3 regions of the Paenibacillus sp. FSL L8-0708 genome follow, and region 3 is predicted to be linked to each of the others. Evidence: riboswitches for the same ligand, from Rfam matches in the RefSeq annotation. Region 3 holds a riboswitch; each other region holds the start of a gene.
The links. Region 3 has a riboswitch for thiamine pyrophosphate ahead of thiC (phosphomethylpyrimidine synthase ThiC). Riboswitches for the same ligand answer to the same signal wherever they lie in the genome.
Positions count from the first base shown of each region.

Region 1: it holds a riboswitch for thiamine pyrophosphate, as region 3 does, so the genes downstream of both, NYE58_RS15410 (ABC transporter ATP-binding protein) here and thiC (phosphomethylpyrimidine synthase ThiC) in region 3, are expected to answer to the same signal.
Region 2: it holds a riboswitch for thiamine pyrophosphate, as region 3 does, so the genes downstream of both, NYE58_RS02195 (ABC transporter substrate-binding protein) here and thiC (phosphomethylpyrimidine synthase ThiC) in region 3, are expected to answer to the same signal.

Region 1 is NZ_JBBPBC010000001.1:3,269,951-3,274,166, forward strand. Features, by position in the region: gene NYE58_RS15400 (ABC transporter substrate-binding protein) at 1-146, opposite strand, end outside; gene NYE58_RS15405 (ABC transporter permease) at 143-919, opposite strand; gene NYE58_RS15410 (ABC transporter ATP-binding protein) at 900-1,658, opposite strand; TPP riboswitch at 1,794-1,897, opposite strand; gene NYE58_RS15415 (amino acid ABC transporter substrate-binding protein) at 2,120-2,956, shown strand; gene NYE58_RS15420 (amino acid ABC transporter permease) at 3,010-3,678, shown strand; gene NYE58_RS15425 (amino acid ABC transporter ATP-binding protein) at 3,692-4,216, shown strand, end outside.
Region 2 is NZ_JBBPBC010000001.1:489,282-493,497, forward strand. Features, by position in the region: gene NYE58_RS02185 (ABC transporter permease) at 1-373, opposite strand, end outside; gene NYE58_RS02190 (thiamine-binding protein) at 370-663, opposite strand; gene NYE58_RS02195 (ABC transporter substrate-binding protein) at 1,039-2,088, opposite strand; TPP riboswitch at 2,251-2,361, opposite strand; gene NYE58_RS02200 (hypothetical protein) at 2,520-3,971, opposite strand; gene NYE58_RS02205 (MFS transporter) at 4,044-4,216, opposite strand, start outside.
Region 3 is NZ_JBBPBC010000001.1:6,851,054-6,855,269, reverse strand. Features, by position in the region: gene NYE58_RS32200 (helix-turn-helix transcriptional regulator) at 1-36, opposite strand, end outside; gene NYE58_RS32195 (beta-galactosidase) at 207-2,258, shown strand; TPP riboswitch at 2,330-2,439, shown strand; gene thiC (phosphomethylpyrimidine synthase ThiC) at 2,542-4,216, shown strand, end outside.

The sequences.
Region 1 (4,216 bases), 3.6 Mb from region 3:
TGTGACTGTTTATTTTCGGAATTGGAGGAACCGGTTTGGGAGTTGTTATTTAGCTTGTCTGCCTTCCCGCAGCTGCTTAAGAGCAAAAGTGTGCATACTAGAAATACAGAAATAAGTCCTCGTTGTGGTGATTTTAAATGATTCATTGGTTAGATCCTCTTTTCTTTAAAAATAATTGTTCGAGTAAAGCTATCGCCAGAAAAAGCACAACACCAAGCGCGGACAGCAGAAATACAGCCGCGAACATTTCATCGCTCTGCATATTTCCGGCCATTCTGCGGCTGAAGTAACCGAGTCCTTTACTGCCGCCGAGCCATTCCCCGATAGTAGCTCCGATGACGCAGTATACAATGGACAGCTTTAAGCCAGAGAAAAAAGCAGGCAATGCCAGTGGAATTTGGGTTTTGACAAGCAGCTGCCAGCGGTTTGCACCAAATGTTAATAATAAGTCCTTGTAAGTCTGGCCACTTGTACGAAGTCCATCATATGTACTCACTACGACTGGAAAAAAAGCCGTCAAAAACACCACAGCCACTTTGCTCCACAGCGAATATCCGAACCACATAATAAAAATGGGGGATAGCGCAATTAATGGGACCGTCTGGCTAATGATAAGGAAGGGATAGATGGCCTTTTCTACGGGGCGAAACAGGAACATTCCAATGCCCAGCAATACACCACAAACCACAGAAAGGACAAAACCTACCAGTATCTCCTGCAACGTCGCTAATAAATGCTGTCCAAATAATAATTGCCTGTGCTCGATCAATGCGATGCCAATAGATGAAGGTGCAGGGAGAATAAAGGCTGGAATCAAGTGAAGGCGAACAGCTGACTCCCAGATTACAAGAATGAGCAGTACCAGAAGAAGGAAGGGAGCATAGTTGTCTAGATGTTTTTTAAAAGGTATAGGTTGCATGCAATCTTCGCTCCAACTCTGCCCGTAGTGCTATAAACCGGGGTTCATAGTTCATCTTATAATGTCTTGGTTTTGGTAGATCGACAACGATCTCCTGTAATTCGCTGTGCGCACCGCCAGATAATAAATAAATCCGGTCACTGAGCAATAGGGCTTCTTCCAGATCATGAGTGATGAGCATAATCGTCTGATTCAGTTCACCCCATAACTCCAACAGCCAACGGTGTATCTCACGTTTGGTCATGGCATCGAGAGCGCCAAAGGGCTCATCCAGCAGCATAAGACCACTTCCGCCTCCAGCCACTAAGGTGCGCAGAAATGCTACTCGCTGTTTCATACCTCCCGAAAGTTCATGGGGATAAGCCTTCTCTACATCTGTTAAGCCGAAGCGGGCCAACATTTCCCGAATCTGAGTGATCGTTTTCTGTTTACTAAATCTGGGCTTGATCTCCCAGGGCAAAAGGCAGTTGTCGAGCACTGTTCTCCAAGGCAGCAATAAATCCTGCTGAGGCATATAAGCGATCTGACCTAAACGACTAGCGGTTGAGGGGAGCGTAGGGAGTTTTATTTTTCCATGAGTAGGTTCGAGTAAACCGGCAACCGTTTTGAAAAATGTGCTTTTCCCGCATCCGCTAGCACCTACTACGGAGACGAATTCCCCTTGCCTGATATCCATGGATAGATTTGCGAATACAGGGGGTTGTTCAGTTTCCGGAAAAGAGTAGGTTAGGCCTTGCATAGATAAAATGGTCGTGATGATCTAACCTCCTAATATTTTTGTGGAGCGTCTAAACAAATAAAGACCCATCCATTTCCAGAGGAAATGAATGGGTCAAAAAGTTCATTCTGCATAATAACACTTAACATGCTTGATGAAAATTCTGCTCCACTTCCCTCCGCTGGTATGATCCAGATCAGGTTCCAAGGGTCCGGAGCTTGAAGCTCCGTCTCAGTCGGCCGACTCCCCTAGTGAAATAACAGGTCCATATTAATTTGTTTATAAATATACCATATCTTTCTGAGAAGTAAAGAGAGAAAGAAGTGAAGGATTAATCCAAGATTGGGTAAGATATAAGTAGAAATCTAGTTAATATTACAATTCCGATGTATATTATCGGAAAAAAGCATTGACGATCATGTGATGGCAGTGTACTATTCAATTTACCGGAAAAAAACCGGATAGAGAGAGGGGATTTAATAATGAAAAAATGGAGTCTAACTATTATATTGGCGTTAACCGTGGTTCTTGTAGCGGCTTGCGGCAATAATTCGAATACCAATACGGCTGCTGAACCAACAGCTGGAACGAATGGTGGAGCAGCATCTTCAGCGCAAAACAGTTTGGAGGCTGTGAAGGCCAGCGGCAAATTGCGGATAGGTACAGAAGGGACTTATGCACCTTTTACTTATCATGACACTGCGGGGAAATTGACGGGTTTTGACGTGGAAATTGCCGAAGAAGTAGCCAAACGTTTAGGTGTTGAAGCTGAATTTTTTGAAACTCAGTGGGATGGTATTTTTGCTGGGATGGATGCGAAACGGTTTGATGTCATTTTTAATGAAGTTTCCATTAACGAAGATCGCAAAGTGAAATATGATTTCTCTGAACCCTATATTGTATCCAAGGCAGTATTGATCGTGAGCGAAAACAATGAGGATATTAAGACCTTTGCTGATCTAAAAGGTAAAAAAGCCGGACAATCCCTGACCAGTAACTTATCCGACATCGCTCGTGAGAACGGTGCTGAAATCGTAGCTACGGACGGTTTCAATCAAGCGATGGATCTGCTGACTTCGGGACGTATTGATGCAACTGTGAATGATGGCTTGTCTTATCTGGATCTGAAAAAACAAAAACCAGATGCAAAAATTAAAGTGGTTGATGAGATTCCTGAAGGCTCACAAAGTGCTGCGGTATTCCTGAAAGGCAATGATGAGCTGGTGAATGCGGTCAGTGATGCGATTAAAGAGATGAAAAGTGATGGAACGTACTTGAAAATTTCCGAGAAATACTTTGGAGCTGACGTTTCAAAATAATACAAGGCTAGCAAGGCTAATTAAGCCTAGAAGCTAAAAAGGATGTCTGAATAATGGATGACCGCAAAATACAAATTTTCTTAGATACACTGCTACCCCTGCTTAAAGCCGGGGTGGCTTTTACCATTCCGTTGGCGCTACTTTCCTTTGTGCTTGGATTGATTTTGGCGATCCTAACCGCGTTGGCACGTCTTTCACCGTGGGTAATTCCGAAGCTAATCGCCCGTTTTTATGTATGGGTCATTCGGGGAACCCCGTTGTTAGTGCAGCTATTTATTATATTTTATGGTTTGCCGGCTGTTGGTATTGTACTCGACCCTTTCATTGCCGCCACCATTGGATTTACCCTTAGCGTAGGGGCTTATTCATCGGAAATCGTACGCGCTGCTATCCTGTCGATACATAAAGGCCAGTGGGAAGCTGCCTTCTCAGTCGGGATGACTCGCGGGCAGGCTCTGCGCCGCGTAATTCTGCCACAAGCTGCACGCGTTTCTGTACCGCCGTTATCCAATTCTTTTATTAGCTTGGTCAAAGATACATCGCTTGCAGCGATCATCACCTATACGGAGATGTTTAGAACTGCTCAGCAGGTAGCCTCTACCACTTATGAGCCTCTGCTGGTATACTCCGAAGCAGGATTGTTTTATTTAGTGTTCTGTTCTGTGCTGTCGGCGCTGCAAAATTACTTGGAGAAACGACTCGATCGTTACTCTGCGACCTAAAGGAGAGATACTTGTGATTGAAATCATTAATTTGCATAAATCCTTCGGCGCACTCCAAGTGTTAAAGGGTATTGATCTGAAAATGGAGCATGGAAAGGTACTTGTCATTATTGGGCCATCCGGCTCCGGAAAGACTACACTGCTGCGCTGTTTTAATCTGTTGGAAATCCCGGATCAAGGCAGCCTGTCACTCGGGGATATCACCATCAATTTTACAGATCATAAGAAAATTTCTCAGAATTCCGTATTGGCTCTTCGACAGAAAACAGGGATGGTCTTTCAATCGTATAATTTATTTCCGCATATGACTGCGCTAGGCAATGTGATGGAGGGACAAGTAACTGTCTTGAAACGAACCAAGGAAGAAGCGCGTAAGCGGGGCCTTCAACTGCTGGCTAAGGTGGGTTTGGCTGATAAAGCTGATAACTATCCACATCAGCTGTCAGGTGGACAGCAGCAGAGAGTGGCCATCGCCCGGGCTATGGCAGTAGATCCAGAAGTGCTGTTGTTTGATGAGCCCACTTCGGCGCTCGACCCC
Region 2 (4,216 bases), 6.4 Mb from region 3:
GCACGATTTTGGGCAAAAGACCAAAGCCGAACCAGATAATGAGCAGGGGTCCGAGCGCGATGGAGGGAACATTTTGACTCAGAATAATAAGTGGATAAAAAGCCCGTCTAGCCCAAGGCAAAAGATGCAAAAGCAAAGCAACGATCAGGCCTACCCCCGTACCAATGGGAAAACCAATTAAAGTGAGCCGCAGCGTAGCCATCGTATGAGCCCAAAGACCAGAAGCGTTACTGGTGGATTCACGGGCAATATCAGCAGGACTCGGCAGAATCCAGGATTCAATATGAAATACAGATACAGATAGCTGCCATACGGTTAAAAAGAAGACGACCGCCACAAGGGGCGGCCATATTAGCTTCCAGGTCGATCTCACGGCCGATATTTCTCCGTCAATTTATCCATGCTGATTCCGTTAGGATTATGAGCGATTTTGATCTGCGAAATTACGCTTGGACTGCCTGCTTCGATCAACGCCTCCTGCATCTGACGCACAACCTCCAGCAGCTCGCTAAGCTCACCTTCCATTGTGGTTTCCAGTGGATTCACTTGATGTTTAACACCGGATTTCTGAATGACCTCAATCGCTTTATCTACGTATGGGATGGAATCCTCATTGTTCGGAGTTTTTGGAATTACTTGAATGCTTAGTAGGGTGTTAGCCACAATAATCAATCCTCTCATTTTATAAGGTAAGTTCAAAAAGCCAACTTTGATAACGAAGTAATTCAGGAAGCAAACTCGACATCGAATCTTGAACGAACTTGGGAAGTCCGGTACTCACGTAGTAAACTACTACGCTCCGTTCCTCCTTCCTCAAGTAACGTCCAACCTTCTTGGTTCTGAAAGCCGACTTTTTGAACTCTTAAATTATAAGGTAAGTTCAAAAAGCCAACTTTGATAACGAAGTAATTCAGGAAGCAAACTCGACATCGAATCTTGAACGAACTTGGGAAGTCCGGTACTCACGTAGTAAACTACTACGCTCCGTTCCTCCTTCCTCAAGTAACGTCCAACCTTCTTGGTTCTGAAGTCCGCTCTCTACTCCGCCGGTAAAAAATCATTACTGAATGCACTAGCAGCATCCAGCGGTTTATCCAGCAACTTCAGATCGTACATCCAGTCGCCGTAATTCTGCCAGACCTCGGTTTTTTGCTCGCCCCAGCGGGCAGCATCGTCCTTGTATTTTGGGCTAAGCCATTTTTGGCTAGCTAGGACAAGGTCGGCGTCCAGGTCAGGAACGGCCTTCGATAACATACCGGCAGCCTCTTCCGGATGATCAATGGCATATTGATAACCTTTTGATGTGGCTTTCATGAAGGCCTTCACCAGATCAGGATGATCTGCAATTTGCTTCTCACTCGTCGTCAGCACAGGCGTGTAATAATCGAGCTGCGGCGCATAATCCTTTAAGTACAGCATATCCAATGGCTCGCCACGCAACTCAGCCTCAACACCAGTCCAAGCGTAGAAAATCCAGGCGAAATCAATGTCACGTTTGACGGCGGTAAAATAATCAGCTTCACCGATACTGATCAGCTTCACCTTTTTTACATCGCCACCTTCAGGATCCATGATGGCTTTCATGGCTGCTTCTTCGGCCGGTGAGCCCCAGCCTCCGTAGGTTTTACCTTCGAAATCCTTTGGTGATTTAATATTGCGATCTACTGGAGCGGCGAATCCCGACGTATTATGCTGAATAATAGCTGCTATCGAGACAAGGGGCACGCCTTGTAGACGGGCTAGCGTTAATCCTTCTTGGGCGCTGATGCCAAAAGCGGCTTCGCCAGAGGTAACCATAGTATCAGAACCCGCTGCGCCTGGCTGAACGATTTCGACATCCAGACCTTCTTCAGCGTAGTAACCAAGATCCTTAGCTACGTATAGACCGGTATGATTCGTGTTCGGTGTCCAGTCGAGTGCGACTTTAACTTTGGTGAGCTCTTTTGGAGCATCCGTCCCAGCCGCAGCAGTTGGATCAGTAGCATTTGCTTTGTTTCCGGCTGTATTCCCATTGTTGCTGCCGCATCCGGCAATGGCAAGAATGAGTACACAGGTGAGGCACAACGTAAGTGCTTTTTTGAGGTGCATGTCTTCTTCTCTCCTTTAAGGTTACAAGAATCCCGTCTTCACAACATGAACCCGTAAAGTGTAGTATGTACGTTTTTCTACATCTTTTAGTGATCTTACAAAAAAAGCGCCCCGAGTGATCGGGACGCTGGCTTGGCGCAAGGTTAGTTAAGGTCACAGGGACCAGAACCAATTGGCGATTCCTACGCTGGCATTATCCAGATCAGGTATAAGGGTCAGTATCTTGTGGGATACAATCTCAGCCGGCCAATTCCAGCACCCCTGGTTCTATGAAGTTAACGGGTATTTCTATGTGCAATATAAGTAAGCATAAGTTTTGTACCCATACTTTATATCTTATATTTCTCGCATACGGTGTATTATAGACGGCTGTACTCGGAATGTCTAGTAGTGCACTCCTGAATTTTTCCAATCCAGTAGTTTCTTTTTTGCTAGTCTAGATCTTTATATTTCTTGCGGTGACGCCGTTTAAGCTCACTAACCAGCGCCCCTAGCGTGAGGACAACGCTGATCAGAATCCCGCTCATGATCACGAAGAGGGCAAGAAATTCAAAGGGAGAATAACCAATCATTTTACTCCATTGAATCTTTCCATCCAAATCGTCAATGACCTGATTCATGCCGTAAATCCCGCTTACTACCGTAAATACAGTGAGAATCATCAGCAGATTATCCCGTCGCTTGGACTGAAACTTATCCTGATACTGAAACAGGTCATTTAAGGTTTCTTTCACTTCCTCGAACAAAGCATCGTTTCCGTATACTTTACGCAGCTGAAGAAATATCTCCCGGCCCTGCGACTGGGAAATCAACTCCAAGAAGTAGAACTTAGCCGAGAACTTATTGATGGAGTAGATTAGATTGTCTATTTCCTCATAATCATGATTAATCCGAAGTCGGGAGTGCATATTGGCGAGCTTTAGCAGAACGATTTTGTGGAAAATATTGAGTAAAAATCCGTAATAATATTGCCCGTACATCTGGTTGGCTAGACTAACAGCAATCTCCTGTTCAGCGCGGGTCATGCAGCAAAAAGTCTGCTCATTCATCATATAATACGTGTCTGGACCCCAGCGATTATAGGAATGCTCATGACAATAGTTCGCAATATACGCTGGATCGCTGGCACTGGCATAGGGCTTTCCGTTGAGATCAATTCCATCAAGCTGTGAGGCACGATAGCGCAGATTTACACTAATCTCATCAGAGCTTTCTTCATTCTGAAAGCCATAAAAAGCTTGCACCTGCATTCTTTCATCTACGAAAAAAGGAAGGGTCTCGAAATAAGCCCCATTGATATCCGATTGATCCAGATATGGCTCCAGTCCATCCACCAAATTTCGGAAGACAAAATCCTCTACCATCTCATAGGTCTGTTCCCCGCAATGAATATAAGTGTAATCATCCTGTATGAAGGTATTCTCTAGCGCACGGAAACGATCCGCGAATTCTAGGGCAATACTAAAGGGAATTGAATCCCCCTCCAGCTGGACACGTATCGTCACGAATCCAAGCTGAAAAGGACATATGAATATATCCGTCGAGAGAATTTTGAAAAATATAGATTGCTGCGGAATCTCCAGAATGCAGTCGAGATTATTTACTCTGGAAAAACGGCGAAACGAGTCGGCATCCTTCCTGCGTGGAAAAAGGACATGTGCAGCAAACGGTAAATAGGTGCGCTCCATTCGTTCATGGGAAACACAGTAGCCATCTCCGTAATAGGCAGCTTCAAGCTCTTTATTATCCAGAAAAAAACGTGTGAAGCCGTCGTCCTGTAATTGCTGGATAAGCTGCTTAGAATCGCCCTTTTTTATAGAAAAGGGAAATATAAACTGCATGAGCGCAGTATGTAACAAAGGCTCAGTTGAAGACTCATTCATTCATCGTCCATCCTTGTGCTCAGAATATGCTTATAGATCACATTACCCTAAAAGGATAACGTTGATACTGTTCTAAATACGGGAACTCTTTCCTTTCACCGCTTGCATGGACTGGAACCTCCATGCGGCAATGCTTAGCAGAAACAAGAAGGCGGCAAAAGCGGCGAGTAATCCGGCTGTTTGTGCCACTTCTAAATGGTCCATAGACCAGCCCATAAACAGAGGTAGCAAAGCACCGCCAACAC
Region 3 (4,216 bases):
AAAAGCCGGTGTCGGCAAATACCATTGTTTCTTCATGTTTGGCAGCACCCGTTTCTGTAGCGCAACAGAGCGCAAGTTGGATTAAGGCAATGAACGCAAGATTGTTATATGATAGCAATATTTTGTTATATAAGACCTCTTATCATTGATACTACAATAGAATTATAAAATATTGAAAGCATATTTTTAATACTTTGGAGGTAATGATGAAGAAACCTGTCGCAACTGAAAAATTCGAGCTTGGCGTCTGTTATTATCCGGAGCACTGGCCAGAAAACATGTGGGAGGACGATTATCGCCGGATGCGTGAACTCGGCTTTACGATCATTCGGATGGGGGAGTTTGCTTGGTCTATTTTTGAACCGGCAGAAGGGCAGTTTCAGTTCGGGCTCTTTGATCGGGCGATTGATCTAGCACATAAATATGGTCTTCAGGTTGTACTTGGTACTCCGACGGCGACGCCTCCAGCTTGGTTGACTGATAAGTATCCCGAAGTTTTAAATGTTACCTACGAAGGTGTTACACTTCAGCATGGCATGCGCCGTCATTATAATTACAGCAGTCCTAAATACCGGGAACTGTGTGCACGTATTGCAGAACAAATGGCTGAACATTACGGCAATCATCCGGGTGTAGTTGGCTGGCAAATTGATAATGAGCTCAACTGTGAGATCAGTGAATTTTATTCGGAGAGTGACCATAAGGCTTTCCGGGAATGGCTACAGCAGAAATATGTTACACTTGAGCATTTGAACGAGGCTTGGGGAACTGTTTTTTGGAATCAAAGCTATAGTGACTGGTCTCAGGTCTATCTTCCACGTCCGACTCCAGTACCGAAGCAACCCAATCCTCATCAGGCATTGGATGAAAAACGGTTTATTTCGGACAATACAATTTCTTTTGCCAAAAACCAAGCGGATATCATCCGTAAACTTGCCCCTAAGCAGTGGGTAACCACGAACGGTCTGTTCGGGCATCTCGATAGCCATGAAATGACGGATGAACTGTTGGATTTCTTCAGCTATGATTCCTATCCTCAGTTCTCTACTATTTTTTATGACCCGAATGAGCGGAATCCGCTGAATGATAGAGGCTGGGGACTGTCGTTATCTGTTGTTCGTTCGATATCCCCGAATTTCTGCATTATGGAGCAGCAGTCGGGCCCGGGTGGCTGGGTGAACCGGATGGATATGCCTTCTCCAAAGCCCGGGCAGATGCGGTTATGGACTTATCAGTCGATCGCTCATGGAGCAGATATGGTGTTATATTTCCGCTGGCGGACAGCTACGATGGGCAATGAAATTTATTGGCATGGAATCAATGACTATCATAATCAGCCTAACCGGAGAGTGCGGGAAGCGGGGCAGATCGGTCAGGAGCTGGCAGCAGCAGGTCATGCGTTTGTCGGTACTCGTAATCAGGCTAACATTGCTATTGTTCGTGATTATGACAATGAGTGGGATGGAGAATACGATGTTTGGCATGGCCCGTTTATGTGGAAGAGCAATAAGGAGTGGTACAAGGCGCTTCAGCGGAAGCATATCCCGAATGACGTACTCTATTTACGCAAAAAAACAACGCTGGAGGAGCTTGCAAGGTACGACGTGCTTATCTATCCTCACCCAGCGATTATGACAGATGAGACAGCAGCACTGCTGGATGAATATGTTCAGCAAGGCGGCAAACTGATCTTCGGCTGTAGAACCGGCTATAAGGATGAGCGCGGACAATGTTATATGCGTCCTTTCCCAGGTGCTGCTAAGGATCTATGCGGGATCACAGTTGAAGAATTCACAATGGTTAAGGGCAGTCGTCAGCCAACAACAATTAGCTGGTCGGGCGTGACCGAAGTCGTTACAGGAGCAGATGACTTTAATGATATTCTCAAAATAGAGGAAGCTTCGGTTGAAGTGATGGCGGTTTACGCCTCTGATTATTATGCGGGAAAACCGGCGGTAACTAGAAATCGTCGCGGCAAGGGTGAGGTTTGGTATTACGGAGCCGTATTTAATGAACAGGCAGCGGCTGAGATCATAAATTTAATTGATCTACAATCGCCAGCAGATTGGCTGGAGCTCCCAGAAGAGGTAGAGCTGCAAGTCCGTACCGGAGCTTCTTCCAGTTATGCTTTTTTGCTTAATTATAGTGAGACTCCTGTCACGATCCATCTTCATGAGACCAAAACAGATTTACTGAGCGGCACAACATTGTCGGGCGAGGTGCTTCTGGAAGGATTTGGGGTATTGGTGTTAAACTAACGTATACATTGATCTCACATTTGAGTAGATTTGGATAATTCTCTCTTTTCGGTTATACTTTGAAGTAGCAATTATATAGTCACGGGAGCTTGGTGGAACCAGGCTGAGAGGATAGTTATAACTATCGACCGTCAAACCTGATCTGGATAATGCCAGCGGAGGAAATGGAGCTCTATTTCTATTTGTCTACTCTAAGGCCGCATCTTATACAGATGTGGCCTTTTCTATGTGTGGGGAGTAGACCGTCTCCGCTTGATCAAATCACCTTATAGGAGGAATTGAGATGACAAGCGAATTGAACAACGATCCAATCAATCTATCAGCTTTTCCAGCAAGTCAAAAAGTGTATGTAAAGGGTTCACGGCCTGATATTCAGGTGCCTATGCGGGAGATCTCACTTAGTCCAACTGCGGGCATAGACGGCGAAGAGGAGAATGCTCCAATTCATGTCTATGACACAAGCGGGGCTTATACGGATGCTAATATTCATACTGATATTCGTCAGGGGTTAGAGCCCAATCGTCTAAGCTGGATTGAGGAACGAGGGGATGCGGAAGCGTACGAAGGAAGAACCGTGAAGCCTGAAGATAACGGGAATGCAACGGGAAAAGCTGTGGCGGAAGTGTTTCCAGCGCTCCATAGAAAACCTTTGCGAGCGAAAAAGGGGCGTAATGTCTCTCAAATGCATTATGCACGCAAAGGGATTATTACTTCGGAAATGGAATACGTTGCGATTCGTGAGAATGTGACACCGGAATTTGTAAGAGATGAAGTAGCCCGCGGCCGCGCCATCATTCCAGCGAATATCAATCATCCAGAGAGTGAACCAATGATTATTGGACGCAATTTTTTAGTGAAGATCAATGCCAATATAGGAAATTCCGCAGTATCCTCATCCATAGAAGAAGAGGTAGAGAAGATGAGATGGGCCACCCGCTGGGGTGCAGATAATATAATGGATCTCTCCACAGGTAAAAACATCCATACGACACGCGAGTGGATCATCCGTAATTCTCCTGTTCCTATTGGAACGGTGCCTATCTATCAAGCGTTGGAAAAAGTGAATGGGAAAGCGGAAGATTTAACATGGGAAGTGTACCGTGATACGCTCATTGAGCAAGCGGAGCAAGGGGTTGATTATTTTACCATTCATGCGGGGGTTCTGCTTCGTTATATCCCGTTGACGGTACAACGTATGACAGGCATTGTTTCAAGAGGTGGCTCCATCATGGCGGCATGGTGTCTTGCGCATCATCAAGAGAACTTTTTATATACACATTTTGAAGAGATATGTGAAATCATGAAGCTGTACGATGTTTCTTTTTCCCTAGGCGATGGATTACGTCCGGGTTCGATTGCTGATGCGAATGATGAAGCACAATTTGCCGAGTTAGAGACGTTAGGTGAATTAACAGCTATAGCTTGGAGTCATGATGTACAGGTGATGGTAGAGGGTCCAGGACATGTGCCGATGCACTTGATTAAAGAGAATATGGATAAGCAACTTGAAACTTGTAACGAAGCCCCTTTTTATACATTAGGTCCACTGACTACAGATATTGCGCCTGGTTATGATCATATTACCTCTGCTATAGGTGCAGCGATGATTGGTTGGTTCGGTACAGCTATGTTATGTTACGTAACTCCGAAGGAACATCTTGGCCTGCCTAATAAGGAAGATGTACGTATAGGGGTCATTACTTATAAAATAGCGGCTCATGCCGCAGATTTGGCGAAAGGGCATAAAGGAGCACAAGACCGGGATAATGCTCTTTCGAAAGCCCGTTTTGAATTTCGTTGGCGTGATCAATTTCATTTATCGTTAGATCCTGAGCGAGCGCTCGAATATCATGATGAGACATTGCCTGCGGAAGGCGCTAAAACAGCTCATTTCTGTTCCATGTGCGGGCCGAAATTTTGCAGTATGAAGATCTCTCATAATATCCGGAATACGACGA